DNA from 4 places in the Rhizobium indigoferae genome. Region 1 is predicted to be linked to each of the others. Evidence: predicted binding sites of a transcription regulator. Region 1 holds the regulator's gene; each other region holds the start of a gene.
What was found. The regulator PhoB, encoded in region 1, activates phosphate uptake and scavenging genes when phosphate is short. The targets are predictions, from matches to a motif close to TGTCATNNANCTGTCAT.

Region 1 (7,687 bases):
CAACGGTGAGGGATTCTGCCATCACCAACGCAAAAGGTGGAGACAGGGCATGAACTGGACAGACGAGCGGGTCGAGAAACTCAAGAAACTTTGGGCCGAAGGACTGAGCGCCAGCCAGATCGCTGCGCAGCTTGGCGGAGTCAGCAGAAATGCGGTCATCGGCAAAGTGCACCGGCTGAGCCTTCCGGGCCGTGCCAAGGCCGGCGGCACCAACACCGCCGCACGAACGCCGAAACGCAATACATCGGCGCCGCGCGCGCCGAACTATGCCTCACGGGTCGCCACGCGCACCGTTACCCGCCAGCAGGGCGCGACCATGCTGAAGGAAGAGATCGAGATCGAAACGATCGAGGAAATGGAATACGTGCCGAGAGGCAACGTGGTCGTGCCGATTTCCCGACGCCTCGGCTTGACGGAACTGACCGAACGCACCTGCAAGTGGCCGGTCGGCGATCCGCTGAAGGACGACTTCCATTTCTGCGGCTGCGAATCCCCCGACAATTCGCCCTATTGCAGCTACCACCAGAAGCTTGCCTACCAGCCGGTCAACGAACGCCGCCGGGCGGCCGCGCGGGCCAGCTGAGCGGGCTGACCATCGTTAGAATGCAGAAACGGGCCGAGTGGCCCGTTTTTTGTTGCTGGATGGAAGCTCAGGTTTTCCTCCGTCATGCTCGGCCTTGTGCCGAGCATCTGTTCACCCCAATTTCTCAGGCGGAAAAGAATTTATTTTCAAATGCTTAATTTGGCGTGCACAGATCCTCGGCACGAGGCAGAGGATGACGTCGCGGTTTTGCCAGGGATTTGTCAGCAACTCAAATGGAAGCCCTCAGGCTTCCATCGAATAACCGGCGCCGCGGACGGTGCGGATGACGTCCTGCATGTTGGAAAAATTCAGCGCCTTGCGCAGGCGACCGACATGGACGTCGACGGTGCGCTCGTCGACATAGATATCGTGGCCCCAGACGCCGTCGAGAAGCTGCGAGCGGGAGAAGACCCGGCCCGGCGACGACATCAGGAATTCCAGCAGGCGGAATTCGGTGGGGCCGAGGCGGACTTCGCGGGTCTTGCGATGGACGCGATGGGTCTCGCGGTCGAGCTCGATGTCACCGCATTTCAGCACCGTCGACAACACCTCGGGGCGGGCGCGCCGCAGCATCGCCTTGACGCGGGCAACGAGTTCGGGGGTCGAGAAGGGCTTGACGACATAATCGTCGGCACCCGTCGACAATCCGCGAACACGCTCGCTCTCTTCGCCGCGCGCCGTCAGCATGATGATCGGCAGGCGCTCGGTTTCCGGCCGCATGCGCAGACGCCGGCAGAGCTCGATGCCGGAGACGCCAGGCAGCATCCAATCAAGGATGAGCAGATCGGGCGTGCGCTCCTGAAGCCGCATTTCGGCTTCGTCGCCACGAAGGATGGTATCGACCTCGAAGCCTTCCGCTTCGAGATTGTAGCGAAGAAGCACGCTGAGGGCTTCCTCGTCTTCAACAACTGCAACTCTCGGGATCATGCGTGTCGGTCTCCTCGCGCATGATCCTTAAACCGGGGGTGATTTAAGCAATGCATCCTGCGCAAATTTAGAAATTGGCTGCGACCTCTTGCGCGCCCGGATGGGCGCGCACGCAAGTGGCGGGGTGTGGGCGGTTATTCGGTGACCGCGCCGACGGTGTTGGCGCTGTCGTCCTTCGGACGGTCGCCTTCCGGCTGCGCGCCTGTCGTCATGTAATAGATCGTCTCGGCGATGTTGGTGGCGTGGTCGCCGATGCGCTCGATGTTCTTGGCGCAGAAGAGAAGATGTGTGCAGCTGGTGATGTTGCGCGGATCTTCCATCATGTAGGTCAGGAGCTCGCGGAACAGCGAGGTGTACATCGCGTCGATCTCATTGTCCCGTTCGCGGATCGCATTCGCCTTGTCGGCGGAACGATTGGTGTAGACGTCGAGCACTTCCTTGAGCTGAACGAGCGCCAGCTCGGACAGATGCTCGAGGCCGCGAGCGAGCTTGCGGGGAACGCCGGTGCTCTGGACGGCGATGACGCGCTTGGCGGTGTTCTTGCCGAGGTCGCCGACACGTTCGAGATCGGCGGCGATGCGGATCGAACCCATGATTTCGCGCAGGTCCGAAGCCATCGGCTGACGGCGGGCGATGGTGACGATCGCCTTGTCGCCGATTTCGCGTTCGGCGTGATCGAGGATCACGTCGTCGGAGATGACCTTCTGCGCCAGCGCGGTATCGCCATTGACGAGGGCGCGCACGGCTTCGCTGACCATCTGCTCGGCCAGGCCGCCCATTTCGGAAATCCGCCTGGACAGGAACTTCAAATCATCATCATAGGCAGAAAAAATATGTGTCGATGCCATGGGGCTTTATCCTCGAATAACGGGAAGGCTTGGTGTCGCCAAAATCAGCCGAAGCGACCCATGATGTAGTCCTGGGTGCGCGGATCGTCGGGATTGGTGAACATCTTGTCGGTGTCGTTCTCCTCGACGAGATTGCCGAGGTGGAACATGGCGGTGCGCTGCGAGACGCGCGCGGCCTGCTGCATGGAGTGGGTGACGATGACGATCGTGTAGTTCTCGCGCAGCTCGTGGATCAGCTCCTCGACCTTGGCGGTGGCGATCGGGTCGAGCGCCGAGCAGGGCTCGTCCATCAGGATGACTTCAGGGCTGACGGCAACGGCACGGGCAATGCAGAGGCGCTGCTGCTGACCGCCCGACAGGCCGGTGCCGGATTCGTGCACGCGGTCCTTGACTTCGTTCCAGAGGCCGGCGCGCTGCAGGCTGGTCTCGACGATCTGGTCGAGATCGGCCTTCGACTTGGCAAGGCCATGGATGCGCGGGCCGTAGGAGACGTTTTCATAGATCGTCTTCGGGAACGGGTTCGGCTTCTGGAAGACCATGCCAACGCGGGCGCGAAGTTCGACGACGTCGATATCGGGATCATAGATATCGTCGGTATCAAGCGTGATCTTGCCGGTGACGCGGCAGCCGTCGATCGTGTCGTTCATGCGGTTGAGGCTGCGCAGGAAGGTCGACTTGCCGCAGCCGGACGGGCCGATCAGGGCGGTTACGGTGTTTTCGCGGATGTTCAGGTTCACATCGAAAAGCGCGCGCTTTTCGCCGTAGTAAACCGAGACATCCTTTCCGATCATCTTATACGGGACGTTGCTCATCTTGTGATCCAGCGCCTTTTCAACTGCAGCTTCCGTCAACATGTTCATGATGTTTAACTCCGTTTACCAGCGGCGCTCGAAGCGACGACGCAAGAGGATGGCGCCCATGTTCATGACGATCAGGAACAGGAGCAGGACGATGATGGCACCCGAAGTACGCTCAACGAAGGCACGTTCGGCCTCGTTGGCCCACATATAGACCTGCACGGGCAGAGCCGTCGAGGGATCGAGCGGTGTCGTCGGCGCGTTGGCGACGAAGGCAACCATGCCGATCAAGAGCAGCGGCGCGGTTTCGCCGAGCGCATGTGCCAGGCCGATGATCGTGCCGGTGAGGATGCCGGGCATGGCGAGCGGCAGAACATGGTGAAACACCATCTGCATCTTCGAAGCACCAAGGCCAAGGGCTGCGGCGCGGATCGACGGCGGCACGGCGCGCAGTGCCGCACGCGTGGCGATGATGATCGTCGGCAGGGTCATCAGCGTCAGCACCAGGCCACCGACCAGCGAAGCCGAGCGCGGCAGGCCGATGAAGTTGATGAAGACGGAAAGACCGAGCAGGCCGTAGACGATCGAGGGAACCGCGGCGAGGTTGTTGATGTTGACCTCGATCAGATCCGTCAGCTTGTTCTTCGGCGCGAACTCCTCGAGATAGATCGAGGCGGCGACGCCGATCGGCAGAGCGAGCACGAGCACGATCAGCATCAGATAGAGCGAGCCGATCAGCGCGACGCCAAGGCCTGCGGCCTCCGGACGGCTGGAATTGCCGTTGACGAAGAGGCCGGTGTTGAACTGCTTGTGGAGAGCGCCGCTCGCCTTCAGCTCGTTCATCCAGGCAACCTGCTTGTCGTTGACCTTGCGGTTCTTTTCGTCGACCGACAGGTCGATCTGGCCCTTGTTGGCGCTGTCGACATTGGCGTCGGCGAGCACCGTGACATTGACCGTCTTGCCGATGATCGACGGATCGGCGACGACCATGTCGCGCAGCTGGACCGGCGCACCCTTGGAGAGCATCGCGGATGCATCGCGCACATCGGGACGGCTTGCGGCATTGACGTTCAGCTGCTTGACGATCGCGTCGCGCAGGAGAACCGGGTAGTTGGCGGCGATCAGCACCGAAGGGTCGGTCGCACGCTTGTTGTTCGGGTCGATCGTCTTCTCGGAGAATTCGATCGGCAGGGTAATCGCCGTCTGCTGAAAGGCGGTATAGCCTTTGCCGATCACCGTCCACAGCAGGATGAAGAGGAAGACGAGACCGAAGGTGATGGCGGCGATGCCATAGGCCTGGAACCGGCGCTCGGCGGCGTAGCGGCGCTTGATGCCGATATCGCGGCGCACTGGCGCCTTGGAAACGGTGACGCCTGATGTGGGAGAAACAATATCCGTCATTCGTACTGCTCCCGGTATTTGCGCACGATGTAGAGCGCATAGATATTGAGGCAAAGCGTGATGCAGAACAGCGTGATGCCTAGGGCAAAGGCAACCAGCGTCTGCGGCGAGGTGAACTCAAGGTCGCCAGTCAGCTGGTTGACGATCTTGACGGTCACCGTCGTCATGGGCTCGAAGGGGTTGATCTGGATGCGGGCGGCGACACCGGCGGCCAGCACGACGATCATGGTTTCGCCGATGGCGCGCGAGGCCGTCATCAGCAATGCTCCGACGATGCCGGGAAGAGCGGCGGGGAGAACCACTTTCTTGATGGTTTCGGAGCGTGTGGCCCCAAGACCGAGCGAACCGTCACGCAGGGCACGCGGCACGGCGGTGATGATGTCGTCCGACAGCGAGGACACGTAGGGGATCAGCATGATGCCCATGACGATACCGGCCGTCAGAACGCTCTGCGCCTGGATGAAGTTGCTGTAGTTGCCGCTGAGAAGACCGCTGATTTGGGCGGAGAAATCGCGCAGGAACGGGCCGACGGTGACGAGCGCGAAGAAGCCGTAGACGATCGTCGGAATGCCGGCGAGCACTTCGAGGAGCGGCTTGGCGACCCCGCGCACTTTCGGCGAAGCGTATTCGGCCATGTAGATGGCGGCGAAGAGGCCGACCGGCACGGCGACCAGCATCGCCACCAGGCCGATATAAATCGTGCCGAGCAGCAACGGGATGAGGCCGAACTGGCCGAAGGACGAGCTGCCGGCGCCGGCAAAGCGCGGATCCCAGACGGTGCCGAAGAAGAAGTCCATGGCGGGAACGGCGGCAAAGAAGCGGGCGGCTTCCGACAGCATGGAGAGCACGATGCCGATCGTCGTCAGAATGGCGATCGAGGAGGCGAGCAGCAGGCCCCAGAGCATGACGCGCTCGACCCGGTTGCGGGCACGGAAGCGCGGAGCGATGGAGCGCAGCGCATAGAAGGCGCCGGCAACCGCGAGAGCGAAGACAACAGCCGTCATGGCGATGCGGCTCGTCATGCTCATGGTGTTGAGCTTTTTGGCGGCGTCGAGCATGTAAGGCAGCGGCTGGCCGGCAAGCGGCACACCCTTTTCGAGGAGCTTGGCCTGGAGGGCAGCCGGATCGCTGGAGACCGCCGCAGCTTCATCCGCGGTCAGCATTGTCAGGCCGCGGGCGACCGTCGCCACCATCGAATAACCAAGATCCTGCTCGACCGAGGCTTGCGCCTTGATGTCGTCGGGGACAGCGCCGCGAACCGAGGACTGGATGATGCCGGGGCTGATGGAAAGCCAGAGGCAGAGGACGATGAGGGCAGGAAGAACCGCCCAGATCGCGGCATAGGCGCCGTAATAGGCCGGCCGTGAATGCAATGCGGAGGATCGGCCTCCGGCAAGTGCCGTGGCCCGGCTGCGCGCGACCAGATAAGCGGCGGCTCCGATCACCACAAGGCACAAAAGTATGATGGATGTGCTCATTCGTTACGTCCCCAGGCCCATAGCCCCCAAAAAGCCCGGCAGCTTCATCAGCCTGCCTTCAGCTTCCAATCATGGAGAAGGAATTCCAACCCTGCAGCTCCAGAACCGCCGGCGCGCAGGGACATAGGCAATGCCGGCGCGGGCTGAAAGGCACCGCGCCGGCAAAGTCATTACATGGACTTGCCTGCTTCGACGTCTTTGCGGATCGCGTCGCGTTCGGCATCCGGAGCGGCAACGAGGCCGTATTCGACGAGCGGGCTGTCGGGGCCGATCATCTGGTCGGATACGAAGAAGTTGACGTATTCCTTCAGACCCGGAACGGCGCCGAGATGTGCCTTCTTGACGTAGAAGAACAGCGGGCGGGAAACCGGGTAGGTGCCGTTAGCGATCGTTTCCGTGGACGGAACGATACCGCTCATGCTCGCAACCTTGAGCTTGTCGGCGTTGTTTTCGTAGAAGGAAAGGCCGAATACGCCGACGCCGGTCTTGTTGGCGGCGATGCGTGCGAGGGTTTCCGGATAGTCGCCGTCGATGTCAACGGCAGCGCCGTCCTTGCGGACTGCGACGCAGGCCTTGCCCTGGGCAGCCTTGTCGGCGATTTCCTTGGCGATGACGTCGGTTGCACCAGAGGCCTTGCAGCCGGCGGCGAGAACGTTCTGTTCGAAGACTTCGCGGGTGCCGTGCTTTTCGCCCGGGATGTAGGCAGCGATATCAACAGCCGGAAGCTTCGGGTTGACTTCCGACCACTTCTTGTAAGGGTTGGCGACGAGCTTGCCGTCGACGACGACCTGGGCTGCGAGGGCCTTGTAGATGTCGGCAGGAACGTAGGCGACGTCAGGGTTGGAAGCGTCGGTTGCGAAGACGATGCCGTCGTAGCCGATCTTGACTTCCTGGATGTCGGTTACGCCGGCAGCCTTGCAGGCTTCGGCTTCGTTCTTGTTGATCGGACGCGAGGCGTTCGCAATGTCGATGGTGTCTTCGCCAACGCCCTTGCAGAATTCCTTCAGACCAGCGCCCGTGCCGCCGGATTCAACGACCGGCGTCTTGAAGTTGGTGAAGGTTTCGCCGAAGGACTCGGCAACGATCTTTGCGTAAGGCAGGACGGTGGACGAACCAGCAACCTGAATCTGGTCGCGGGCGACGGCAGCGCCAGCGAAAGCGGCGGTTGCAGCGAGCGCGGCAACGGTGAGCTTGAAGGTGTTCATGTAAATCTCCCGGCATTTGGGCTTGTGTGAGTGCGGCCTTAGAGAGGCCCTCGCATTGCCTTTTTTCATCGGCGAGACTCTCTTAGCGCTTTAAGCACCGTCCTTTTATGTCAAAGCGATGAAACATTTGTGACAGATTAGGCCATTGATTTATAATGATATATTTTAACTAGGCTGATCGATCATGTCGGCGAACGGCAAATTCTGGCCGGCAATCCACCTTGCGTTGCAAAAATCAGCTGCATATCGGAGACAGGTAGTGAGGTGGCGGCTTTCCGGCTTGCGTTCTTTGATCAAAGTCGGTCCGCGTGATTTGCATCCGGCTGCCGTCACCGTCCTTCGGACCCTCGTAGACGGGGCGAAGGGACATGCCGCAGCGTCTCGTCTCCCTCTTCTCCCCCTCGGGGAGCAACCATGTTTCAATTTTGCTGGTATTGTGGCGTCCATT
Region 2 (7,687 bases), 1.1 Mb from region 1:
CGGCGCGGTCGCCATGCATGCAGCCGCCTCGATCGCCACCGTTCTCGGCTCCTGGCAATATGAGGGCGGCGGTGCCTTCCATTCGAACAGCGATATCTTTCGTATGAACAGCGCCGAACTGACCGGCCGGTCGATGAAGGATGCCGATATCCGCATGCTCGATCAGTCGCAGATCGGCCGCGTCCTGACCGACGATCCCGTGGCGCTGCGCCATCGCGGCCCGGTGACGGCAATGCTGATCCAGAACACCAATCCCGCAAACATCGCCCCCGAGCAGCGCCTCGTCAGACGCGGCTTCGCCCGCAACGACCTCTTTGTCGCCGTCCATGAGCAGTTCATGACGGAAACGGCTGAGATCGCCGATATCGTCATTCCCGCGACGATGTTCGTTGAGCACGATGACATCTATCGGGCCGGTGGCCAGAACCATATCCTGCTGGGGCCGAAGCTGGTCGAGCCGCCGCCAACCGTGCGCACCAATCTCTTCGTCATCGAGGAACTGGCAAAACGCCTCGGTGTCGCCGATCGCCCCGGCTTCGGCTTTACTGCCCGTGAAATGGTCGACCGCATTCTCGAATCGAGTGGCTTGCCGGATTACGACCATTTCCTTGAACACAAATGGTTCGATCGCCAGCCCGTTTTCGAGGAGGCGCATTATCTGAACGGTTTTGCCCATCCGGATGGCAAGTTTCATTTCCGCCCGGACTGGATCAATCAGCCGGCTCCCAACAAGCCGCCGGTTTCTATCGGCGCGCTCGGGCCACATGCCGAACTTCCGCCCTTCCCGGATCAGGTCGATGTCATCGAAGTCGCCGATCCCGAGCATCCCTTCCGGCTCGCCACGTCGCCGGCGCGCAACTTCCTGAATTCGAGCTTCTCCGAGACCAAGACCTCTCGCCAGAAGGAGGGCCGCCCTGAAGTGATGGTCAATCCGGCTGACGCCGAGGCCAACGGCATCGCCCATGGCGATCTTGTCCGAATCGGCAATAGCCGCGGCGATCTGCGCATCCACGCCCGCGTCACCACGGAGGTGAAATCCGGCGTGCTGATCGCCGAGGGGCTTTGGCCAAACAAGGCGCATGTCGACGGCGAGGGCATCAATGTCTTGACTGGCGCCGACCCTGTCGCGCCCTATGGTGGGGCGGCCGTGCACGACAACAAGGTCTGGCTTCGCAGGGACCCAGCATGATGCAGCCGAAATCACGGGTGAAGATCGTCAGCGAAGAAACACTGTCGAATGGGTGGACGCGGCTGAGCAGCTATCTACTCGACTATATCGACCGCAAGGGCGCAACCCAACGGCTGAAGCGGGAGATCTATCACCGCACGCCCGCTGCCTGCATCCTGCTTTATGATCCCAAGCGCGACCTCGTCGTTCTCGTCCGCCAGTTCCGCCTTGCCGTCCATCTCAACGGCGATCCCGCCTGGATGATCGAGGTGCCGGCCGGCCTTCTCGACGATGACCATCCCGAAGCGGCGATCCGTCGCGAGGCGATGGAGGAGACCGGCTATCGCGTGCGCGATGCGCGCTTCCTCTTCAAATCCTATACCTCGCCGGGTGCCATCACCGAAGTCATCCACTTCTTCGCAGCCCTCATCGACACTGCCGACCGCGTGGCGGAAGGCGGCGGTCTGGACGAGGAACACGAGGATATCGAGGTCCTCGAAACCCCGCTCGACGAGGCTGCGGCGATGATCGAAACCGGCGAGATCGTCGACGCCAAAACGATCGTGCTTCTACAGTGGGCACTGTTGAACAGGGCAAGGCTGACGGCGTGAATTTGCCGGGGCGAGCGCATCGGATCATTTCCAAAGCGCAAGTTTCCGCTTTAAGATGATGCAGCGCGAAATTTCATACGACTGTCACGAAGCGGTTCTATCCGCTGCGGTTTGTCAATCATTGGATGCGGTCAGGAGAAAGCCCATGTGGCTCAGCAATTTCACCCTCGTTCTCCCAAACGAGGTGGTGAGTGAAGGTTCCGTGCGTGTTGAGGATGGCGCCATCGCCGAGATCAGGCCGGAGCCGGTCGCCGGTGCTGCCATCGATGGCGGCGGGCGGCTGCTGATGCCCGGATTCGTCGATCTGCACGGCGACATGATAGAGCGCGAGATCGCCCCACGGCCAAACGCGACGATGCCGATCGATTTCGGCATCCACGAACTCGACAAGAAGCTTGCCGCCGCCGGTGTCACGACGGCGTTCGCCGCCGTCTCCTTTGCGACCGAGAGCGTCTACGGCCATGTCCGTTCGCTGGAGACCACCTCCGCAGTGATCGAGGGCATCAATCGCTTGCGGGATGATCTGCTGATCGATCACCGCGTTCACGCCCGTTACGAAATCACCAATGTCGGGGCAGCTCCCGCACTTGAGCGCCTGCTGAATGCCGACCAGATCGACATGGTCTCCCTGACCGACCACACGCCGGGCCAGGGCCAGTACAACAACCTGCAGAGCTACATCCTCAGCATTTCTGAGCGCCGCGCCGTCTCCGAGGAAATGGCGGCGGAGATCGTCGCCAAGCGCATCGCTATGCGCAACAATCCGGACATCGAGGCCAAACTGAGGGAAATCGTCGCGCTGTCGCTGAAGCACAAGTTGTCGCTTGCCTCGCATGACGATGACAGCGTCGAAAAAGTCGCCGAGATGCATGATCTCGGCGTCACCATTAGCGAGTTTCCGGTCACAGCAGTTGCAGCGGAAGAGGCGCGCCGCCGCGGTCTCTGGACGCTGATGGGTGCGCCGAACGCGCTGCGCGGCCAGTCGATGTCGGGCAATCTCAGCGCGCTCGACGCCGCCAAGGCCGGGCTGCTCAGCGTCATCGCCGCTGATTACCATCCGGCTGCCTTCGTGCCCGGCATCTTCAAGCTTGCCGACATGGTGGAAGGCGGCCTGCCGGCAGCCGTTGCCATGGCGACTGGCAATGCGGCCCGTTCCGCCGGACTGTCGGATCGCGGCGAGATCGCCGTCGGCCGGCGCGCCGATCTCGTCGTGGTCGAGCCGGGCGATATCAATCGCATCCGCGCCACCTTCCGCGCCGGCCGCTTCGTCTACAGCGACGGCACGCTACATCCCTTGCGGGCTTTGGCGGCTTAAGCGCGGTCGCCGATGAGCGAAATCAGTTGAGCCTTGGGAGCGGCGGTCGCGGCCTCCGCGCCGACGGCTTTGCCGCCTTCCATCGCCACTCGACCTTCGGCAAACAGCCGCAAGGCCTGCGGATAGATCTGGTGTTCGATGGTGAGCACACGCGCGGCAAGGCTTTCGGCCGTATCGCCCAAGAGAACCGGCACAGCCGCCTGGCCGATCACCGGCCCCTCATCCATGCCTTCGGTGACGAAATGCACCGTGCAGCCGGCGATCCGCATGCCGGCGTCGATCGCTCGCTGATGCGTATGCAGGCCCGGAAATAAGGGCAGCAGGGAAGGGTGGATGTTGAGCATTCGGCCTTGGTAACGCTGGATGAATGTCGCCGTCAGCAGCCGCATGTAGCCTGCCAGGCAGAGAATATCGGGTTTAAGCTCGTCGAGCGCCGAAAAAATCGCCGCCTCATGCGCATCCTTGCTGGCGTAGTCCTTGCGGGGAAAAGCGAAGGTGGAAATGCCTTCGGCATCAGCCTTGGCAAGCCCGCCGGCATCCGCCTTGTCGGAGATCACCCCGACGATCTCGGCCGGATAGTCGGCTGCCTTCGCCGCCGCAACCAGCGCCATCATGTTGGAGCCGCTGCCTGATATGAAGACGACGGCGCGTTTGCGCGGTGAGCTCATATGGCAAGCGTACCCTTGTAGACCGTGCCGGCAGCGCCTTCGTCGCGGGCGATCATGCGGCCGAGCGTGATGACAGTCTCGCCCTCAGTTTCGAGTGCCGCGGAAACGGCCGCGACGTTCTCACCGGCGACGACGGCGATCATGCCGACACCGCAGTTGAAGGTGCGCAGCATTTCTCTGGATTCCACGCCGCCCGTCTTGGCGAGCCACGAAAACACCGGCGGAACCTTGACGGCGTCAAGATCGATCTCCGCCGCCAAGTGCTTCGGCAGGACGCGCGGAATATTTTCCGGAAAGCCGCCGCCAGTGATGTGCGCCAGCGCCTTGATGGCGCCGGTCTCGCGGATCGCTTTTAGAAGCGGCTTCACATAGATGCGGGTCGGCTCGAGCAGGGCTTCGCCGAGCAGCCGGCCTTCGGCAAACGGTGCGGCTGCGCTCCAGTCGAGGCCGGACAGTTCGACGATCTTGCGCACCAGCGAAAAGCCGTTGGAATGGACGCCGGAGGAGGCAAGGCCGAGGATCACATCGCCCTGGGCAATATCGCCTGATGGCAGGAGCTTGCCGCGTTCGGCAGCACCCACGGCAAAGCCGGCGAGGTCGTAGTCGCCGGAGGAATACATACCGGGCATCTCGGCCGTTTCGCCGCCGATCAGCGCGCAGCCGGCCTCGCGGCAGCCGGCGGCAATGCCGCCGACGATGGCCGCGCCCTGGTCGGGGTCGAGCTTGCCGGTCGCGAAATAATCGAGGAAGAACAGCGGCTCGGCGCCCTGCACCACGAGATCGTTGACGCACATGGCGACCAGGTCGATGCCGACGGTGTCGTGATAGTCGGCATCGATCGCGATCTTCAGCTTGGTCCCGACGCCGTCATTGGCGGCGACGAGAACCGGATCGGTAAAGCCTGCGGCCTTGAGGTCGAAGAGCCCGCCGAAGCCGCCGATCTCGCCGTCGGCGCCGGGACGGCGCGTCGAGCGCACCGCCGGCTTGATCTTCTCGACGAGGAGGTTTCCGGCATCGATATCGACGCCCGCATCGCTATATGTCAGGCCGTTTTTCCCAGACTGGCTCATGCTGGTCTCCGATGGCTATTTCAGGCGGCAAACGTGCCGCGTCATCTGCCGGTCGCAATTGCATGACAGGGGCGTTTATGCAAGCGTTGCATGGCAAAAGCCCCCAATTTCCCGCGTCTTCCTCCAGCCTTTCGGGGATTTAGCACGACAGGGTTGACCATCTTTGCGCCTGCATCCTATGTGCTGAATGGCCGCTCCGGTTCGGATACGGCGTTTGGCGGCGGCGAGTGATCAGCGGGGAAGCGATGCCACAGCATGTCAGCGGCAACAGTCTCAAGCGTCAGATTTTCTTCTGGCTGGTAGTGCTCGTCTTCTTCATCGTCTTTCTCTATGTCTTCAGCTCGATCCTGCTGCCCTTCATCGCAGGCATGGCGATTGCCTATTTCCTTGATCCGGTGGCTGACCGGCTTGAACGCCTGGGTCTGAGCCGCATGATGGCGACCATCGGCATTCTCGTCGCCTTCGTCATCGTCTTCACGCTGGCGCTGATGATCCTCATTCCGGTGCTCATCAGCCAGTTCAACGATTTCGCTCAGCGTCTGCCGGGTTATATCAGCCAATTACAGCAGTTCATCACGCAGGCGCAGAATTCGCTGCTGCCGGACTGGGTCGAGAACCAGATGGGCACGATCAAGGACAATCTCTCCGGCATCCTGTCGGAGGGCATGGGCTTCCTCACCGGGCTCTTCGCGCAGATCTGGAATTCCGGCAAGGCGATCGTCGACGTCATATCGCTGCTCGTGGTCACCCCCGTCGTCGCCTTCTATATCCTGCTCGATTGGGACCGTATGGTTGCCAAGGTCGACCAGTGGATCCCGCGCGATTATGTCGGCGATGTCCGCCAGATCGCCAAGGAGATCGACCAGGCGATCGCCGGTTTCATCCGCGGCCAGGGCTCGCTCTGCCTCATCCTCGGCATCTATTATGCCGTCGGCCTTTCTCTCGTCGGGCTGAATTTCGGCCTGCTGATCGGCCTCTTCGCCGGCATGATCAGTTTCATTCCCTATGTCGGCTCGATGGTTGGCCTCGTGCTCGCCATCGGCGTGGCGCTTGTGCAATTCTGGCCCGATTATCCCTGGATCGGCCTGGTGCTCGTCGTCTTCTTCAGTGGCCAGTTCCTGGAAGGCAACATTCTGCAGCCGAAGCTCGTCGGCTCCAGCGTCGGCCTGCATCCGGTCTGGCTGATGTTTGCGCTTTTTGCCTTCGGCGCGCTCTTCGGTTTCGTAGGGCTTCTGGTCGCCGTGCCCGCCGCCGCCGCCGTCGGCGTCCTTGTTCGTTTCGCGCTTTCACGCTACCTTCAGAGCGATCTTTATTTTGGCGGGTCGCTCAGTGGCCGCGCCCGGAAGACGAAATCAGTTCCCAATGAATGACGTGAAGAACGCTGATCCGAAGCGCAAAGCCGGAGAGCAGCTGCCGCTGGTCTTTTCGCACGATGCCGCAAGCGGGCGCGACGACCTCCTGATCTCGGAGCGTCTTGCCGCCGCCGTTTCGATCGTCGATGCCTGGCCGGCATGGCCATCACCGGTCGTCGTGCTCGCCGGCCCCGTCGGCTCGGGAAAATCACATCTCGCCCGCATCTGGCGGGAATTGAGCGGCGCCGTCGACATCCATCCCGAGCTTGGCTCGGACGCCGCGGTTGCCGCCGCCGCCGGCCCGGTGCTGTTCGAGGACGCCGACCGCCTCGGCTTCGACGACAACGCGCTCTTCCATGTCATCAACAGCGTGCGCGAAAACGGCACCAGCCTGTTGATTACCAGCCGCCTCTGGCCGATGTCGTGGCCAGTTCTGCTGCCCGATCTGCGCTCGCGCCTGAAAGCGGCAACCGTCGTCGAGATCGGCGAACCCGATGAGGCGCTGTTGTCGCAGGTGATCGTCAAGCTCTTCGCCGACCGGCAGCTTTATATAGATGACAAACTCGTGCTCTATATCGTGAACCGGATGGAGCGGTCGCTGAACGCGGCCCAGACGATCGTCGAAAGGCTTGACCGGCTGGCCCTGTCGCGAGGCACCAAAATCACCCGGTCTCTTGCTGCCGAAGTATTGAATGAATTGGGAAATTCGGAACCGGCCGATTGACTGTCACAGTTCCGTCGTCAAACTGATATAGTTGCCTTTGGCGATTGAAAACGGGGTAAGTGGACCATGGACAGCGCAGTCGCAGAACATCAGGAACTCACTCCGGAAATTAACGACAACACCCCCCCGCTGGAAGAGCTGCTCAAGAGCCCCGAGCGCTTCATCAACCGAGAATTCTCCTGGCTGCAGTTCAACCGCCGTGTCCTGGAAGAAACTTTGAACACCGAGCATCCGTTGCTTGAGCGCGTTCGCTTCCTGTCGATCTCGGCCGCCAACCTCGACGAATTCTTCATGGTGCGTGTCGCCGGCCTCGAGGGCCAGGTACGCCAGAACATCGCCATCCGCAGTCCCGACGGCAAGACGCCGGCCGAGCAGCTCGATTCGATCCTGCAGGAGATCGACCATCTGCAGATGGAGCAGCAGGCCTCGCTGGCCGTCCTGCAACAATATCTCGCCAAGGAAGACATCCTGATCGTGCGCCCCGGCGCCTTGAGCGATGCCGACCGCCAGTGGCTGGCCGCCGAATTCGAACAGGCGATCTTCCCGGTCCTGACGCCGCTGTCGATCGATCCCGCCCACCCGTTTCCCTTCATTCCAAATCTGGGCTTCTCGATCGGTCTGCAGCTCGTCAGCAAGAATGGCCGTGAGCCGATGACGGCGCTGCTGCGCCTGCCGGTGGCGCTCGACCGCTTCGTCCGTCTGCCGGATGATGGAAACACGATCCGCTACATCACGCTGGAAGATGTCGCCAACATCTTCATCCACCGGCTTTACCCGGG
Region 3 (7,687 bases), 390 kb from region 1:
ACATTGAGGCCGCCATGACGGTGATCGACGCAAACCGCATGCATGAGATAGAAACGCGCTATCCGGAATATTTCCACCGGTCGTTCCGCCAGCGTTTCGGCGGGCTGATGATCCTCATCGCGACACTGCTCTACAGCCTCTATGCCGTGTGGTTCTTCGACCTGCCCAAGCTTTTTGCCGAAGCCCATTGGGAGCGCGTCGGCATCTATCTCAGCCAATGGGTGAGCTACGACGTTCAACCGGAATTCCGCATTGGGGATGACGGCTCGATCGACATCCGTTATCCGCGTTTCTCGCCGCTCGGCGACAATCCGCACCCGGACTGGCTGGTCAACAATCCCGACGGCAGCATCACCGTTTCGATCAGCGGCACCGGCCGCAGCGTCACCGTCTCCAAGAACGCGACGATCGTCACCGCGCATGGCGTCAGCGTCCCGGTGGAAGTTTCGAGCGGCGCGCCGAAAGTCGTCGGACCGGTGCCCGGCTGGATGACAGTCTATGATGACAACGTGCTGGCGGATCTCGGCTTTGCCGGCAATGTCAGCATATCAGTCGACCGGGTGAAGATCCGCAAACGTTTCATCGGCTGGGCGAATTTCATCTTCGACACGCAATCATCCTTCTTCGACAAGCCGGTCGGCGAGGTCGTCAGCCTCATCGTCTCCGGCCCGCGCATCAAGCCCGACCAATCCAACCTGTCGCTCGCCTTCGACGATATCTGGAACAACAGCGAATGGCAGCACGGCGACGTCTGGACCAAGCTTTTCCAGACGATCGTCATGGCGTTCCTCGGAACGATACTCGGCTCGCTTACCGCCTTTCCGCTCGCCTTCCTGGCAGCGCGCAACATCACGCCGAACCGCCTGCTGAACCAGATCCTGAAGCGCTTCTTCGATTTCTTGCGCTCGGTCGATATGCTGATCTGGGCGCTGTTCCTGACGCGCGCCTTCGGCCCCGGCCCGCTCGCCGGCAGCGGTGCAATCTTCCTCACCGAGACCGGCCCGCTCGGCAAGCTCTATTCCGAAGGCCTCGAGAATATCGACAACAAGCCGCGGGAAGGCATCAAATCAACAGGCGCTCAGACCGTGCTCGTTCATCGTTATGGCATTATGCCGCAGATCGTTCCCGTCTTCGTCAGCCAGACGCTCTACCAATGGGAATCGAACGTGCGCGGCGCGACCATTATCGGCGCTGTCGGCGCCGGCGGCATCGGCCTCAAGCTGTGGGAGGCCATGCGCACCAACGCCAACTGGGAAAACGTCGCCTACATGGTCATTCTGATCCTGATCGTCGTCTTCATTTTCGACACCGCCTCGAACGCGCTGCGCCACCGGCTGATGGGCACGAAAGCCCACTGACCCATCCATCAAAGCAGTGGCGGCGCTGCCGCCATCATCATTCTGTCACGGAAATCTTTTAGCCGGGAGCCTGCTTGCGGTTCGCCGCCAAATCACTGCACAGTGCCCTCCCCGTTTGGACGATCTCCAGGATAAAAGCCTTGCGCTACGCTCTCTACTTCTCGCCGCCGAAGGATGATCCCTTGACCGGCGCGGCCTCGCTTTGGCTCGGCCGCAATGCTTTCACCGGCGAGACCTACCCTGCACCGGAATATGAGCAGCTGGGTGCGCCTGAACAGTTCGAGCTGACCGCCGACCCGCGCCGTTACGGCTTTCACGCCACGATCAAGGCGCCCTTTTCCCTCGCCTCCTCGGTCACCGAGAAGGATCTCATGACCGTTGCCGAGGACTTTGCCCAGCGCACGCAAGCCTTCGAGATTCCTGAGCTCGTGCTCGGCCAGCTCGGCCGTTTTTTTGCCCTCGTTCCCGGTTCACTTCATCAACCTCTTCAGGATTTCGCCGCGAAAGTGGTAAGGTCCTTCGAACCGTTCCGCGCAACGCTTTCCGAGGCCGATATGGCGCGGCGCAATCCGGAGAAGCTCAGCGACAGCCAGCGCGCCCATCTGCAGCGCTGGGGTTATCCTTACGTCATGGAGGATTTCGGCTTTCACATGACGCTGAGCGGCCAAGTGCCCGAGACACGTGCTCAGGTGATGAAAGCGATCCTGACAGAGCGTTTTGCCGATTTCATCGGCCGGCCGCTTTCGATTTCCGGCCTTGCCGTCTTCATCGAGGAGACGCGCGGTGCCCCATTCAAAGTTCATTCCTGGCTGCCGCTTGCCGGCGCCAAAAGCTGAAAGACCTGACGACATGAGCAAAGAGACCGTGTTTTCCAACGCCCGCATCGTCCTCGAGGATGACATCCTCTCAGGCTCGATCCTCATCCGCGACGGCAAGATTGCCGACATCTCCGAGGGCAACTCGGTAGCCGGCGAAAATTTCGAAGGCGACTACGTCATTCCAGGCCTTGTCGAGCTGCACACCGATCATCTCGAAGGCCATTATCAGCCGCGTCCCGGTATTCGCTGGAACAAGACCGCCGCAGTCCAGGCGCATGACGCCCAGATCGTCACGTCAGGCATCACCACGGTATTCGACTGCCTGCGCATGGGTGCGGACGAGGACGGCGGTTTCGAACATGGCGAGATGCGCGAGATGGCGGACGCCATCCAGTCGGCGGAGAAGGAAGGCAGGCTGCGCGCCGAGCACCTCATCCACCTGCGCTGCGAGGTCTCGGCCGACAACGTGCTCGAACATTTTGCCGATTTCGAAAACGACCGGCATGTGCGGCTCGTCTCGCTGATGGATCATGCGCCCGGCCAGCGTCAGTTCCAGACGATGGACCAATATATCTTCTACTACCAGAAGAAGCGCGGCCTGAGCGACGAGGCGTTCGCGCGTTTCGTCGCCAAGCGTCAGGCAGAATCGGCGCGCAATTCGACGCCGCATCGCAACGCCATCGCCAAGGTCTGCGCCGAGCGCGGCATCACCGTGGCAAGCCATGACGACGCGACGCTCTCCCATGTCGACGAGGCGATCGACAACGGCGTGCGCCTGGCCGAGTTCCCGACCAGCTTCGACGCCGCACGGGCGTCGCACGAACATGGCATGAGCGTGCTGATGGGCGCGCCGAACATCGTGCGCGGCAAGTCGCATTCCGGCAATATCGCCGCCCGCGACCTTGCCGAGATGGGCGTGCTCGACGTGCTTTCCTCCGACTACGTACCGCTCAGCCTGCTGCATGCGCCCTTCATCCTCGCCGACGAGGTGGAGAGCATCAGCCTGCCGAAGGCGATCGCCATGGTGACGTCGACGCCCGCCCGCACCGTCAGCCTCGACGATCGCGGCCGGATCGCAACCGGGCTGCGCGCCGATCTTGTCCGCGTCCATCGTTCGCACGGCGTGCCGGTGACACGCTCCGTCTGGCGCCAAGGACGCCGTGTCGCATGATGCCGCACGAACCCCACGCAGGAGCTGGTGCCGAGCGCGGCATCATGGTGGTTGTCGTCGGTCCGAGCGGTGCTGGCAAGGACACGCTGATGAACCTCGCCGCCCGGCGTTTTGCCGGCCGTGAGAACGTGCATTTCGTCCGCCGCGTCATCACCCGCCACCGCGATGCCGGCGGCGAGGACCATCTTTCCGTCTCCCTCCAAGGGTTTGCCGCCATGGAGCAATCAGGCTCCTTCGCCGTCTGGTGGGAAGCGCACGGCCTGAAATACGGTATTCCCGCCGAGGTCTCGGTGGCGCTGTCCAGAGGCCATGTCGTTGTCGCCAACGGCTCGCGCTCGGCGCTTCACCGCTTCCAGGCCGCCTTCCCGCGGCTGAAGGTCATCAACGTCACCGCCCGCCCCGAGGTGCTCGCCGGCCGGCTGGAGGCGCGCGGACGCGAGACGCATGAAGATATCATGGCCCGGCTCGCCCGCGGACCGCTGACGGTGCGCGGCGAATATGACGTGGTGGAGCTCGACAATAGCGGCTCGCTCGAAGAGGCCGAGCAGAAGATGATCGAGATCCTGGACGGATTGCTGACCAAGGCGCACTGACCAGGCTCGAGGGAAAAGGCATGCGCGCCATCAAAGTGGTCGACGACGATCCCTCTTGGCCACTGCTGTTTGCCGAGATCAGCACCGAGATCTCGATCCTGCTCGGTGACCGCCTGCTTTCCATCGATCATCTCGGCAGCACATCAGTGCCTGGATTGGCAGCCAAGCCGAAGATCGACCTTGATGCCGTGATGATATCCGACGAGTTCCTGCCGACGGCGATCGAGGTGGTGCGCGCTGCCGATTTCGTCTTCCACGGCGATACCGGAGAGCAACGATGGGCTTTCACCCGCGATCATCAAGCTTATGGCATCAGGCTCTATCTTTGCGGACCCGATAATCGCGGACATCGGGAGCGCATTCTGTTTCGCGATTATCTCAGGGTTCACCCCGAGAGAGCCAAGGCTTATGCCGAGTTGAAACGCCGGCTGGCCGCAGAGGCAGGCGGCGATTGGGATTTTTACACCGCCGGAAAAACCACGTTCGTCAGCGAGACGCTGCGGTTGGCAGACTTGAGGACGTGGAGTGCGCAGCCGCACTCCGCGCCCGATTAATCGCCGTCACCCCGTCCCGATACGATCTCGCGCTTGCCGACGTGGTTGGCTGGGCCGACGAGACCTTCCTTTTCCATGCGTTCTACCAGTGAGGCGGCGCGGTTGTAGCCGATGCCGAGGCGGCGCTGGATGTAGGACGTCGAGCACTTCTTGTCGCGCATGACGACCTTGACCGCCTGCTCGTAGAGTTCATTGCCATCTTCCGAGGCCATGGCGCTCTTGTCGAAGACGGCGCCGGCTTCTTCCTCTTCCGTCTCTTCCTCCTCGTCGGCGGTGACGGTGTCGAGATATTCCGGGCGGCCCTGGGTTTTCAGATGGGCGACAACCTTTTCCACTTCGACATCCGAGACGAAAGGACCGTGGACGCGGGAAATCCGCCCGCCGCCCTGCATATGCAGCATATCTCCCTGACCGAGCAGCTGCTCGGCGCCCTGTTCGCCGAGAATGGTGCGGCTGTCGATCTTCGAGGTCACCTGGAAGGAGATACGGGTCGGGAAGTTTGCCTTGATCGTGCCGGTGATGACGTCGACCGACGGACGCTGTGTCGCCATGATCAGATGGATGCCGGCGGCGCGGGCCATCTGGGCGAGGCGCTGGATTGCCCCTTCGATGTCCTTGCCGGCGACCATCATCAGGTCGGCCATCTCGTCGACGATGACGACGATATAGGGCATCGGCGTCAGGTCCAGCGCCTGGCTTTCCTCGATCGGAACACCGGTGCCCTTATCGAAGCCGACCTGGACCATGACATGGATGGTCTCGCCCTTTTCGCGGGCCTGTGCCATGCGGTCGTTATAGCCATCGATATTGCGCACGCCGAGGCGCGACATCTTGCGATAGCGCTCCTCCATTTCGCGCACGGCCCATTTCAGCGCCATGACCGCCTTCTTCGGATCGGTGACGACGGGCGTCAGCAGATGCGGGATGCCGTCATAGACTGACAGTTCGAGCATCTTCGGGTCGACCATGATCAGGCGGCACTGTTCCGGCGTCATGCGGTAGAGCAGCGACAGGATCATCGTGTTGATGGCGACCGACTTGCCGGAGCCGGTGGTGCCGGCCACGAGCAGATGCGGCATCTTGGCGAGCTCGGCGATGACAGGCTCGCCGCCGATGGTTTTGCCGAGGCCGAGCGCCAGCTTGTAACCGCTCTTCTCGAAATCCTGGCTCTCGATCATCTCGCGGAAATAGACGGTTTCACGTGTCACATTCGGCAATTCGATGCCGATGACGTTGCGGCCGGGGACGACGGCCACGCGGGCCGAAAGCGCCGACATCGAGCGGGCGATATCATCGGCAAGGCCGATGACCCGCGACGATTTCACGCCCGGCGCCGGCTCGAATTCATAGAGGGTGACGACAGGACCGGGACGGACATGGATGATTTCGCCCTTGATGCCGAAATCTTCCAGCACGCTTTCCAGAAGCCCTGCATTCTGTTCCAGCGTCTCCTGCGACATGATCTCGCCGAGGCGTTCCGGCGGTTCCTGCAGCAGGGCACGCGGCGGGAATTCATAGCCGGATGCGTCGATCCTTTCGGGCCGCGCGGCCAGGCGCGGCGACGGCAGGACCGCGGCGACAGGCGGCGTGCGCTGCGGCGCCGGTGCTGCCTGAGGGGCTGATGCAATTTGAGGGGCTGGCGCGACCTGAGAGGTTGGCGCCGCCTGAGGTACGGGCGCGACCGGTGCCTCGACAGCGATGCGCCTGGGCCTTTCCAGGGACGGGGCGGCCGGAGGGCGCACAGCGACCTTTGCGGAGATCGCAGCGGGCTGCGGGACCGGGCGGGAGGTGACGGGAGCAGGGGCCGACCGGCCGGGGCGCCATTCCATGATCCGGAACAGCGACGTGATCGATTCGGGCGAGGTCTCGGTCTTCGGGAACGATATCAAGGGCGGTGCGCGAACCGGCTCGGCCTCTTCGAAGGCCATGACTTCCCAAAAGGCGAAATCCGAAATGGAGGAAAGCTCGGCGCTGGCGCGGAAAGCCGGCGCGCCGGGCTCGTCAGGCAAAGGTGACTGCTGCAGTTCGACCCTATGCGGTGCTACGGAAATTTCGTCCGGCTCTGGCAGATAGATATCGAAGGGCACGTCGACGGCAACCGGCTCTATCCGTATCGCCTGCTGTCCAATCTGCGAATCATCGCGAACGGGCTCATTCGGCGCGCGCCGCCTGCTGATCAGCGTTTCCGGCGTGCGGGTGAAACGGACATTCGGCGCGAGGGAAAAGTTACTCTGCCAGATGGGTGCCGCCGGCTTCTCCCCTGGGTTTTCCGCCGGAAGGTCCGTTTCAATCTCGCTGGAAAAATCTCCGGCATCCGTCAAATTGGTTCTGGGAAAACGCATGCGTCCGCTACTCACTCATGCTTTGCAAATTACGACCCTACCGGGATAGAAAAGGAAGGTTAATAAGTTCCTTCCTGCCGTATCGTTCCGATACGATCCCCTGGGATAAATCGCTGCACTTTCAATGAGTTCTGGCAGTGAGAAAAATCTTTGCCAATTTTGGGGAGCCGCTCTAAAGCGCGTCGCAATCTTTTGGATTCGCTCCTGGCGCTTTAGAGCCTTCCTGGTCAGATTGCAGCATTCTGTTGGCTCAAACGGAATCGGATGCTCGACCGGCCGGCGCGCGTCGTAGCCCAGGTCTACGGCCCAGGTGGCCGGTCGAGCAGGCGGCCCGTTTCAGCCAAGCCGAAGGGCCGGGCATAGGCTTTATTTCCACGCATGTCGTTGTCGCAAAACCGCTGTCCTTTTGCGCGACGTGCTTTAGTGCGCCTCGTCCCAATTGGTGGCGGCGCGTGCATCGACCCTCAGCGGTACACGCATTTCCAGTGCCGGCATGGTGGCGTTTTCCATGACCGAGACGATGACCGGCATCGCCTTTTCGACATCCTCGTCCTCGACCTCGAAGATGAGTTCGTCGTGCACCTGCAGCAGCATGCGGACGCGATCGGCAAGGCCGACTTCAACAAGCGCCGGCTCTATCTTGATCATCGCCCGGCGGATGACGTCGGCAGCCGAGCCCTGGATCGGCGCGTTGATCGCCGCACGCTCGTTGAAGGCACGCACGGATGGATTGGACGAGCGGATGTCGGGATAGTTGATGCGGCGACCGAAGATCGTTTCGACATAACCCTTGTCGCGCGCCATGGCCTTTCGGCTTTCCATATAGTCGCGGATGCCGGGGAAACGCTCGA
Region 4 (7,687 bases), 380 kb from region 1:
AATAGACATTTTAAGGGAAGCGGCGATGATACCAGCGGACAGGAAAGACGCTGCGTCACAGACGGCATCTGGGCGGAAACGCGCCGCCGATCTGCTGGCGCGTGCGGAACGCAGCGAACTCACAGCGGTCTTCGATGCGCTGCCGCAAAAGCCTGTGGCCCATCAGGTGCGCGGACCGGAGACCGGGCTGGTGATGGTGCGCGGACGCATCGGCGGCGGCGGCGCTCCCTTCAATCTGGGCGAAGTGACCGTGACGCGGGCCACCGTCCGGCTCGACTCCGGCTCGGTCGGCCATGCGCAGGCGCTCGGCACCGACCGCGAGAAGGCCCAGCTTGCGGCGATCTTCGACGCGCTCTGGCAGGAGGACGCGACGAAGGATTTTGTCGAACAGGCACTGCTTTTGCCGATCGCCGAACGGATCGCCGATGCCGAACGCCGCAAGACGGACGAGACGGCGGCGACACGCGTCGATTTCTTCACCATGGTGCGGGGAGACAACTGATGGGCCTGAAGACAGAAGCTCTGACCGGCGGCTTTGCCGAGCCGGTCTTCCATGCCCAGAGCGTCTTCAAGATGCTGATGGACGGCATGGCCCGCCCCGGCACGATCCAGACCGTTCAGCCCGATGTCGCTCCGCCGGCACCGCTCGGCATCGCCGCCGGCACGATCGCGCTGACGCTTTGCGACCACGACACACCCGTCTGGCTTTCCCAGGGACTGGCGAGATCCGCCGTGCCGGAATGGCTCGGCTTCCATACCGGCGCGCCGTTGACCACCGAAAAGGCCGAGGCGCGTTTTGCCTTCACCGAGGCCGGCACCGCACTTTCCTCCTTCGGCCTCTTTGCATCAGGCACGCAGGAATATCCCGACCGCTCGACGACCGTTGTCATCGAACTCGCCGAACTCGAGGGCGGCCGCAGGCTGGCCCTGATGGGTCCGGGCATCCAGAGCGTGACGGAGATCGCGCCCATCGGCCTGCCGGAGACCTTCCTGCGGCTCTGGACCGAGAACCGTGCGCTCTTTCCGCGCGGCGTCGACATCGTGCTGACGGCGGGCAAGCGTTTCCTCTGCCTGCCGCGCACCACCAAGATCACAGCAACGGAGATCTGAGCTCATGTATGTTGCCGTCAAGGGTGGCGAGGCCGCCATCGCCAATGCCCACCGCCTGCTGGCCGACCGCCGCCGCGGCGACCGTTCGCTGCCGGCGATCGGCATCGAACAGATCGTGGCGCAGCTGGCGCTCGCCGTCGATCGCGTCATGGCCGAGGCCTCGCTTTTCGACCGCACGCTCGCAGCACTTGCCATCCGCCAATCACGCGGCGACATGATCGAGGCGATCTTCCTGCTGCGCGCCTACCGCACGACGCTACCGCGTTTCGGCTATTCCAGGCCGCTCGACACGGCTGATATGACGATCGAACGCCGCATCTCGGCGACCTACAAGGATCTGCCGGGCGGCCAGCTCCTCGGCCCGACCTTCGACTATACCCACCGGCTGCTCGATCCCACACTGCTTTCGGACGAGGCAGTCGAGACGCCCGCTCAGCGTGCAGCCGAGACCGGCCGCGTCATGCGCGTCTCCGAAATCCTCGGCGAAGCGGGCCTGATCGAGGCCGATGGCGACATGCCGGAAGATCATGAGATCGGCGATCTGACCCGCGAGCCGATGGAATTCCCGATGACCCGCGATCTGCGCCTACAGGCGCTTGCCCGTAGCGACGAGGGCTTCCTGCTGGCGCTCGGTTATTCCACCCAGCGCGGCTACGGCCGTAACCACCCCTTCACCGGTGAAATCCGCATCGGCGACGTCGAGGTGGAATTCGACGTGCCGGAACTCGGTTTCGCCGTCTCGCTCGGCACGATCCAGATCACCGAATGCCAGATGGTCAACCAGTTCAAGGGTTCGGCCAAGGCGCCGCCGCAATTCACCCGCGGCTACGGCCTGGTCTTCGGCCAGAGCGAGCGCAAGGCGATGGCGATGTCGCTGGTCGACCGGGCGCTTCGCGCCGAAGAGCTCGGCGAGGATATCACCGCGCCGGCACAGGACGAGGAATTCGTCATCTCGCACTCCGACAACGTCCAGGCGACGGGCTTCGTCGAGCACCTGAAGCTTCCGCATTATGTGGATTTCCAGGCCGAACTCGATCTCGTCCGCCGCATGCGCCGCGAATTCGAAGCCGCCCGCAACGGTGGCGAAGACATGAAGGAAGCCGCCGAATGACCGATCTGGCCAGCTACAACTTCGCCTATCTCGACGAACAGACCAAACGCATGATCCGCCGGGCCATCCTGAAGGCAATCGCCATTCCCGGCTACCAGGTGCCCTTCGCCTCGCGCGAAATGCCGATGCCCTACGGCTGGGGCACCGGCGGGGTGCAGGTGACGGCCTCGATCATCGGACCTGATGACGTGCTGAAGGTCATCGACCAGGGCGCCGACGATACGACCAACGCCGTTTCCATCCGCGCCTTCTTCCAGAAGGTCGCCAATGTCGCGGTGACGACGCATACCAAGGATGCGACGATCATCCAGACGCGCCACCGCATTCCCGAAGAAAAGCTCGGGGTCGGGCAGGTGCTCGTCTACCAGGTGCCGATCCCCGAGCCGCTGCGCTTCCTCGAGCCGCGTGAGACCGAGACGCGCAAGATGCACGCGCTCGAAGAATACGGTCTCATGCATGTGAAGCTCTACGAGGATATCGCCCATAACGGCCGCATCTCGCGGACTTACGCCTATCCGGTGAAGGTCCACGGCCGCTATGTCATGGACCCGTCGCCGACGCCGAAATTCGACAATCCGAAGATGCACATGTCGGACGCGCTGCAGCTCTTCGGCGCCGGACGCGAGAAGCGCATCTATGCGGTTCCGCCCTATACCGACGTCGTCAGCCTGGATTTCGAGGACTATCCCTTCGATATCCAACGTTTCGATAAACCCTGCGCCCTTTGCGGTGCGGAGGATGTCTATCTCGACGAAGTGGTTCTCGACGACAAGGGCGGGCGGATGTTCGTCTGCTCCGACACCGATCATTGCGAAGACCGCCGCGCGCACGGACATGCCGGCGAGATGCTGGCCCGGGAGGCTGCAGAATGAGCGATACCCCGCTTCTCAAAGTCCATGACGTTTCGAAATTCTACGGCAACCGTATCGGCTGCCGCGACGTCTCCTTCGAGCTCTGGCCCGGCGAAGTGCTTGCCATCGTCGGCGAGTCCGGCTCCGGCAAGACGACGCTGCTCAACTGCCTCTCCACCCGGCTGCTGCCCAGCACCGGCAGCGTCGAATATCACATGCGCGACGGCAGCTACCGCGACCTCTACCGCATGAACGAGGCCGAGCGGCGCTTCCTGATGCGCACCGATTGGGGCTTCGTACACCAGAATCCGGCCGATGGCCTGCGCATGACCGTCTCGGCCGGCGCCAATGTCGGCGAACGGCTGATGGCGATCGGCGACCGGCACTACGGCAAGATCCGCGCTTCGGCGATCGACTGGCTCGAACGCGTCGAGATCGACGCCGACCGCATCGACGATCAGCCGCGCGCCTTTTCCCGCGGCATGCGCCAGCGCCTGCAGATCGCCCGCAACCTCGTCACCGGGCCGCGCCTCGTCTTCATGGACGAGCCGACCGGCGGCCTCGACGTCTCGGTGCAGGCGCGCCTGCTCGATCTGGTCCGCGGCCTCGTCAACGATCTCGGTCTCTCGGCCATCATCGTCACCCACGACCTCGCCGTCGCCCGCCTGCTCTCGCACCGGATGATGGTGATGAAGGACGGCTACGTCATCGAACACGGGCTTACCGACCGCGTGCTCGACGATCCGCGCGAACCCTACACGCAGTTGCTCGTCTCCTCGATCCTGCAGGTCTGAGCGCTACTGCATAATTCCTTAAATCGGAATCGATTTTAGGTAAAATTATGCAGCAATTCAGCACGCCATTGCGCGTCCTTTCAGACACGCGGCGAAACCAAGGAAGAAGAAATCATGGCAACGCCCCTCGTCGTTTCCGAAGTCTCGAAGAGCTTCACCATGCATCTGCGCGACGGCATCAAGCTACCTGTCGTATCCGATGTCGCCTTCTCGGTCGCATCGGGCGAATGCGTCGTGCTCGGTGGCCCATCGGGCATCGGCAAGAGCTCGCTGCTCAAGATGATCTACGGCAATTATGCCGTCGACACCGGCCAGATCCTCATCCGTCACAATGACCGCATCGTCGATCTCGCCTCCGCCGATCCGCGCACCGTGCTCAACGTCCGCCGCGATACGCTCGGCTATGTCAGCCAGTTCCTGCGCACCGTGCCGCGCGTCGCGGCGATCGACGTGGTTGCCGAACCGCTGGTGGCACGCGGCGAGGACGCCGTCACGGCGCGGGAAAAGGCGGGCGCCCTGCTTGCCAGGCTCAATCTGCCGGAAACGCTCTGGCAGCTTCCGCCCGCCACCTTCTCCGGCGGCGAGCAGCAACGCGTCAACATCGCGCGCGGCTTCATCACCGAGCATACGATCCTGCTTCTCGACGAACCCACAGCCTCGCTCGATGCCAGGAACCGTGCCGTCGTCGTCGGCATGATCGCGGAAAAGAAGAAGGCGGGGGTGGCCCTTCTCGGCATCTTCCACGACGAAGAGGTGCGCGAAGCCGTCGCCGACCGCATCCTCGACGTCCAGCAATTCTCACCCAGAAAGATCGCTGCATGAGCCGCAAGCTGGATATCGAGCCCTATTTTCATGAGACGGCGTCCGTCAGCGATTCCACCTTCGGGCGCTATACGGAGGTCTCTGAACGCTGCCGCATCAGCGAGGCCACGTTCGGCGACTATTCCTACATCATGCAGGACGGCTCCGTCTGGTGTGCGACGATCGGCAAGTTCGTCAATATCGCCGCCGCCGTGCGTATCAACGCCACCAACCATCCGACCTGGCGCGCGACGCTGCATCATTTCACCTATCGCGCCGCCGACTACTGGCCGGATGGCGACATGGAGACGGACTTCTTCGCCTGGCGGCGCGCAAACCGCGTGACGATCGGCAACGACGTCTGGATCGGCCACGGGGCGACCATTCTGCCGGGCGTCAACATCGGCAACGGCGCGGTGATCGGAGCCGGCGCCGTCGTCTCGAAGGACGTCGCGCCCTATACGATCGTCGGCGGCGTGCCGGCAAAGCTCATCCGCGAGCGCTTTCCAGGAGAGGTCGGCGAACGGATGGACAGGCTTTCCTGGTGGGACTGGGAGCACGACCGGCTACGCCAGGCGCTCTCCGATTTCCGCAACCTGAGCGCGCAAGATTTCCTATCCCGTTACGGCGGTTAAACCCCCGATATAGGGGCGGAGAATTGTGACAGGACTTACACAAATATGACATGTGAGGTTCATCAAGCGGGACTAATGCGATGCTGACCAAGGCCTGGATCGCAAGGGAAGAGCATGATGTTCGAGCTGAAGAATGTCACACGTCGTTTCGGAAAAAAGCTCGCCGTCGATTCCGTCACGCTCGCCATTCCTCAGGGCCAGATGGTGGGTGTCATCGGCCGCTCCGGTGCCGGCAAGTCGACGCTGCTACGCATGATCAACCGCCTTCAGGAGCCGAGCTCCGGCTCCATTCATTTCGCCGGTGTCGAGGTCTCCGGGCTTCGCGGCCAGGCGTTGCGCAACTGGCAGCGCGACTGCGCGATGATCTTCCAGCAGTTCAACCTGGTCCCGCGCCTCGACGTCCTCACCAATGTCATGCTCGGCCGCCTCAATCATCGCTCGACGCTTATGAGCCTGCTCAACATCTTCACCCGCGAGGAACGCGTGCATGCCATCGCGGCACTCGAACGCCTCGGCATCGAGCAGACGGCGTTGCAGGCAGCCGGAACGCTTTCCGGCGGCCAGCAGCAGCGCGTGGCGATCGCCCGCGCGCTGATGCAGAACCCGAAGATGGTTCTCGCCGACGAGCCGATCGCCTCGCTCGATCCGCTGAACGCCAAGATCGTCATGGATGCGCTGCGCGATATCAACGAGCGCGAGGGCATCACCGTCATCACCAACCTTCACACGCTCGACACCGCCCGCAACTATTGTGAGCGCATCGTCGGCATGGCCGGTGGCCGCGTCGTCTTCGACGGCAAGCCCTCGGAGCTGACGGCCGAAGCGGTGAAGGAAATCTACGGGACGGACAAGGACGGCGCCGGCATCGACGAAACGGTGACCTCGACATCGATCAATATCGCCCCCGAGCGGGCAGACCATCAATCCGCCGGCACACAGCCGCTGGCGCTGGCCGGCCTCTGAGAGAGGCAGCCGCGATCGAGCGCCCGCGTCAAGGGCACACTTCTTCGTAACGGGAAGGCCGGGGACACCGGTCAATAGGAGAGAACATGTTGAAGAAAGCACTCTTTGCGGCAACGGCGCTCTTCGCGCTCGCCGGCGCTGCCCACGCTGCAGACCTCAAGGAATTCCGCATCGGCATCCTCGGCGGCGAAAACGAAACCGACCGCCTGCGCAACTATGCCTGCCTTGCCGACCATCTGAAGCAGGAATTCGGCTTCGAGAAGGTTTCGCTCTTCCCGGCCGCCGACTATGACGGCGTGATCCAGGGCCTGCTCGGCGGCACGCTCGACTTCGCCGAACTCGGCGCCTCCGGCTACGCCGCCGTCTATATCAAGGATTCGAAGGCTGTCACGCCGATCCTGACGACGCAGCAGAAGGACGGCTCGACGGGTTATTACTCGATCGGCCTTGCTCTGAAGTCCTCCGGCATCAAGTCCATCAAGGACGCCAAGGGCAAGAAGCTCGGCTACGCCGATCCGGATTCCACGTCCGGCTACCTCGTTCCGCTGACGCAGATCCCGAAGGACACGGGCATGCCGAACGACAAGTTCTTCGCCTCGACCCAGTTCAACGGCGGTCACGAGAACAACCTTCTCGCTGCCTATGACGGCAAGGTCGACATTGCCGTCGACGATAGCTCGGGCATCGGCGACTTCAAGGACGGCTACACCTCCGGTACCTTCCGCAAGGAAGTCGACAAGGGCGCCGTCGATCCGAACAAGCTGGTCGAAGTATGGCGTTCGCCGCTGATCCCGAACGGCCCGCTCGTCGTTCGCAATGCTCTGGGCGAAGAGTGGCAGACGAAGCTTGCAGCCTTCTTCACGGCTCTGCCGGAGAAGGATCACAAGTGCTTCGCCGCTGTCGAAGGCGGCGACTACAAGGGCTACGCGCCCGTGAAGCACGACTTCTACAACGCCGTCGTCGACGTCCGCAAAGCTGCCATCGGCGGCTGATCGAGCCGTTTCGAATGAGGGCGGCCGGCAACGGCCGCCCTCTATCTTTTGACTACGGCACCGCGCGTCTTAGACGCGCAAAGGACGCTGTAGCACTTTGAATTGCTGCGTAATTCTATCCTCAACTCGATTCCGATTTGAGGATAGAATTATGAAGTAGGCGAGGCGTTGATGACTATTGCCGATACACAGCCGCAGATGCAGAGCACCAAGGAGATCGGCACCGCCTGGGACCGGATGGTCGCCAAGCGCCGCTTCTATACCGTCCTCGGCCTGGTTATCCTTATTGCGGCTTTCGTCAGCTCCGTCCGCTTCGCCGACGAGAGCAATGCCGGCCATTTCTTCGACCGTCTGCCGCATCTCTTCGACTTCCTGAGCTGGCTCATCCCCAGGGATTGGCACGACGTCTGGCGCGCGCTGTTTGATATAG

Region 2: a site for PhoB is predicted at 1,851-1,867, ahead of U5G49_RS06405 (alpha-D-ribose 1-methylphosphonate 5-triphosphate diphosphatase). Genes of this name have one in related genera too.
Region 3: a site for PhoB is predicted at 1,391-1,407, ahead of U5G49_RS22770 (DUF1045 domain-containing protein). Genes of this name have one in related genera too.
Region 4: a site for PhoB is predicted at 5,337-5,353, ahead of phnC (phosphonate ABC transporter ATP-binding protein). Genes of this name have one in related genera too.

The regions. Positions count from the first base shown of each region.
Region 1 is NZ_CP140635.1:173,426-181,112, reverse strand. Features, by position in the region: gene U5G49_RS00945 (GcrA family cell cycle regulator) at 50-583, shown strand; gene phoB (phosphate regulon transcriptional regulator PhoB) at 827-1,510, opposite strand; gene phoU (phosphate signaling complex protein PhoU) at 1,645-2,358, opposite strand; gene pstB (phosphate ABC transporter ATP-binding protein PstB) at 2,403-3,218, opposite strand; gene pstA (phosphate ABC transporter permease PstA) at 3,234-4,556, opposite strand; gene pstC (phosphate ABC transporter permease subunit PstC) at 4,553-6,034, opposite strand; gene U5G49_RS00915 (substrate-binding domain-containing protein) at 6,205-7,239, opposite strand; gene U5G49_RS00910 (IS110 family RNA-guided transposase) at 7,659-7,687, opposite strand, start outside.
Region 2 is NZ_CP140635.1:1,245,607-1,253,293, forward strand. Features, by position in the region: gene U5G49_RS06395 (molybdopterin oxidoreductase family protein) at 1-1,189, shown strand, start outside; gene U5G49_RS06400 (NUDIX domain-containing protein) at 1,186-1,779, shown strand; gene U5G49_RS06405 (alpha-D-ribose 1-methylphosphonate 5-triphosphate diphosphatase) at 1,925-3,094, shown strand; gene purN (phosphoribosylglycinamide formyltransferase) at 3,091-3,762, opposite strand; gene purM (phosphoribosylformylglycinamidine cyclo-ligase) at 3,759-4,832, opposite strand; gene U5G49_RS06420 (AI-2E family transporter) at 5,078-6,202, shown strand; gene hdaA (DnaA regulatory inactivator HdaA) at 6,195-6,908, shown strand; gene U5G49_RS06430 (RNA degradosome polyphosphate kinase) at 7,017-7,687, shown strand, end outside.
Region 3 is NZ_CP140635.1:4,650,101-4,657,787, reverse strand. Features, by position in the region: gene phnE (phosphonate ABC transporter, permease protein PhnE) at 1-7, shown strand, start outside; gene phnE (phosphonate ABC transporter, permease protein PhnE) at 15-1,358, shown strand; gene U5G49_RS22770 (DUF1045 domain-containing protein) at 1,499-2,194, shown strand; gene U5G49_RS22765 (alpha-D-ribose 1-methylphosphonate 5-triphosphate diphosphatase) at 2,208-3,347, shown strand; gene phnN (phosphonate metabolism protein/1,5-bisphosphokinase (PRPP-forming) PhnN) at 3,344-3,940, shown strand; gene U5G49_RS22755 (GrpB family protein) at 3,961-4,494, shown strand; gene U5G49_RS22750 (DNA translocase FtsK) at 4,491-6,836, opposite strand; gene polA (DNA polymerase I) at 7,257-7,687, opposite strand, start outside.
Region 4 is NZ_CP140635.1:4,658,482-4,666,168, reverse strand. Features, by position in the region: gene phnG (phosphonate C-P lyase system protein PhnG) at 26-502, shown strand; gene phnH (phosphonate C-P lyase system protein PhnH) at 502-1,110, shown strand; gene U5G49_RS22815 (carbon-phosphorus lyase complex subunit PhnI) at 1,115-2,221, shown strand; gene U5G49_RS22810 (alpha-D-ribose 1-methylphosphonate 5-phosphate C-P-lyase PhnJ) at 2,218-3,093, shown strand; gene phnK (phosphonate C-P lyase system protein PhnK) at 3,090-3,866, shown strand; gene phnL (phosphonate C-P lyase system protein PhnL) at 3,981-4,688, shown strand; gene U5G49_RS22795 (DapH/DapD/GlmU-related protein) at 4,685-5,302, shown strand; gene phnC (phosphonate ABC transporter ATP-binding protein) at 5,420-6,265, shown strand; gene phnD (phosphonate ABC transporter substrate-binding protein) at 6,352-7,257, shown strand; gene phnE (phosphonate ABC transporter, permease protein PhnE) at 7,429-7,687, shown strand, end outside.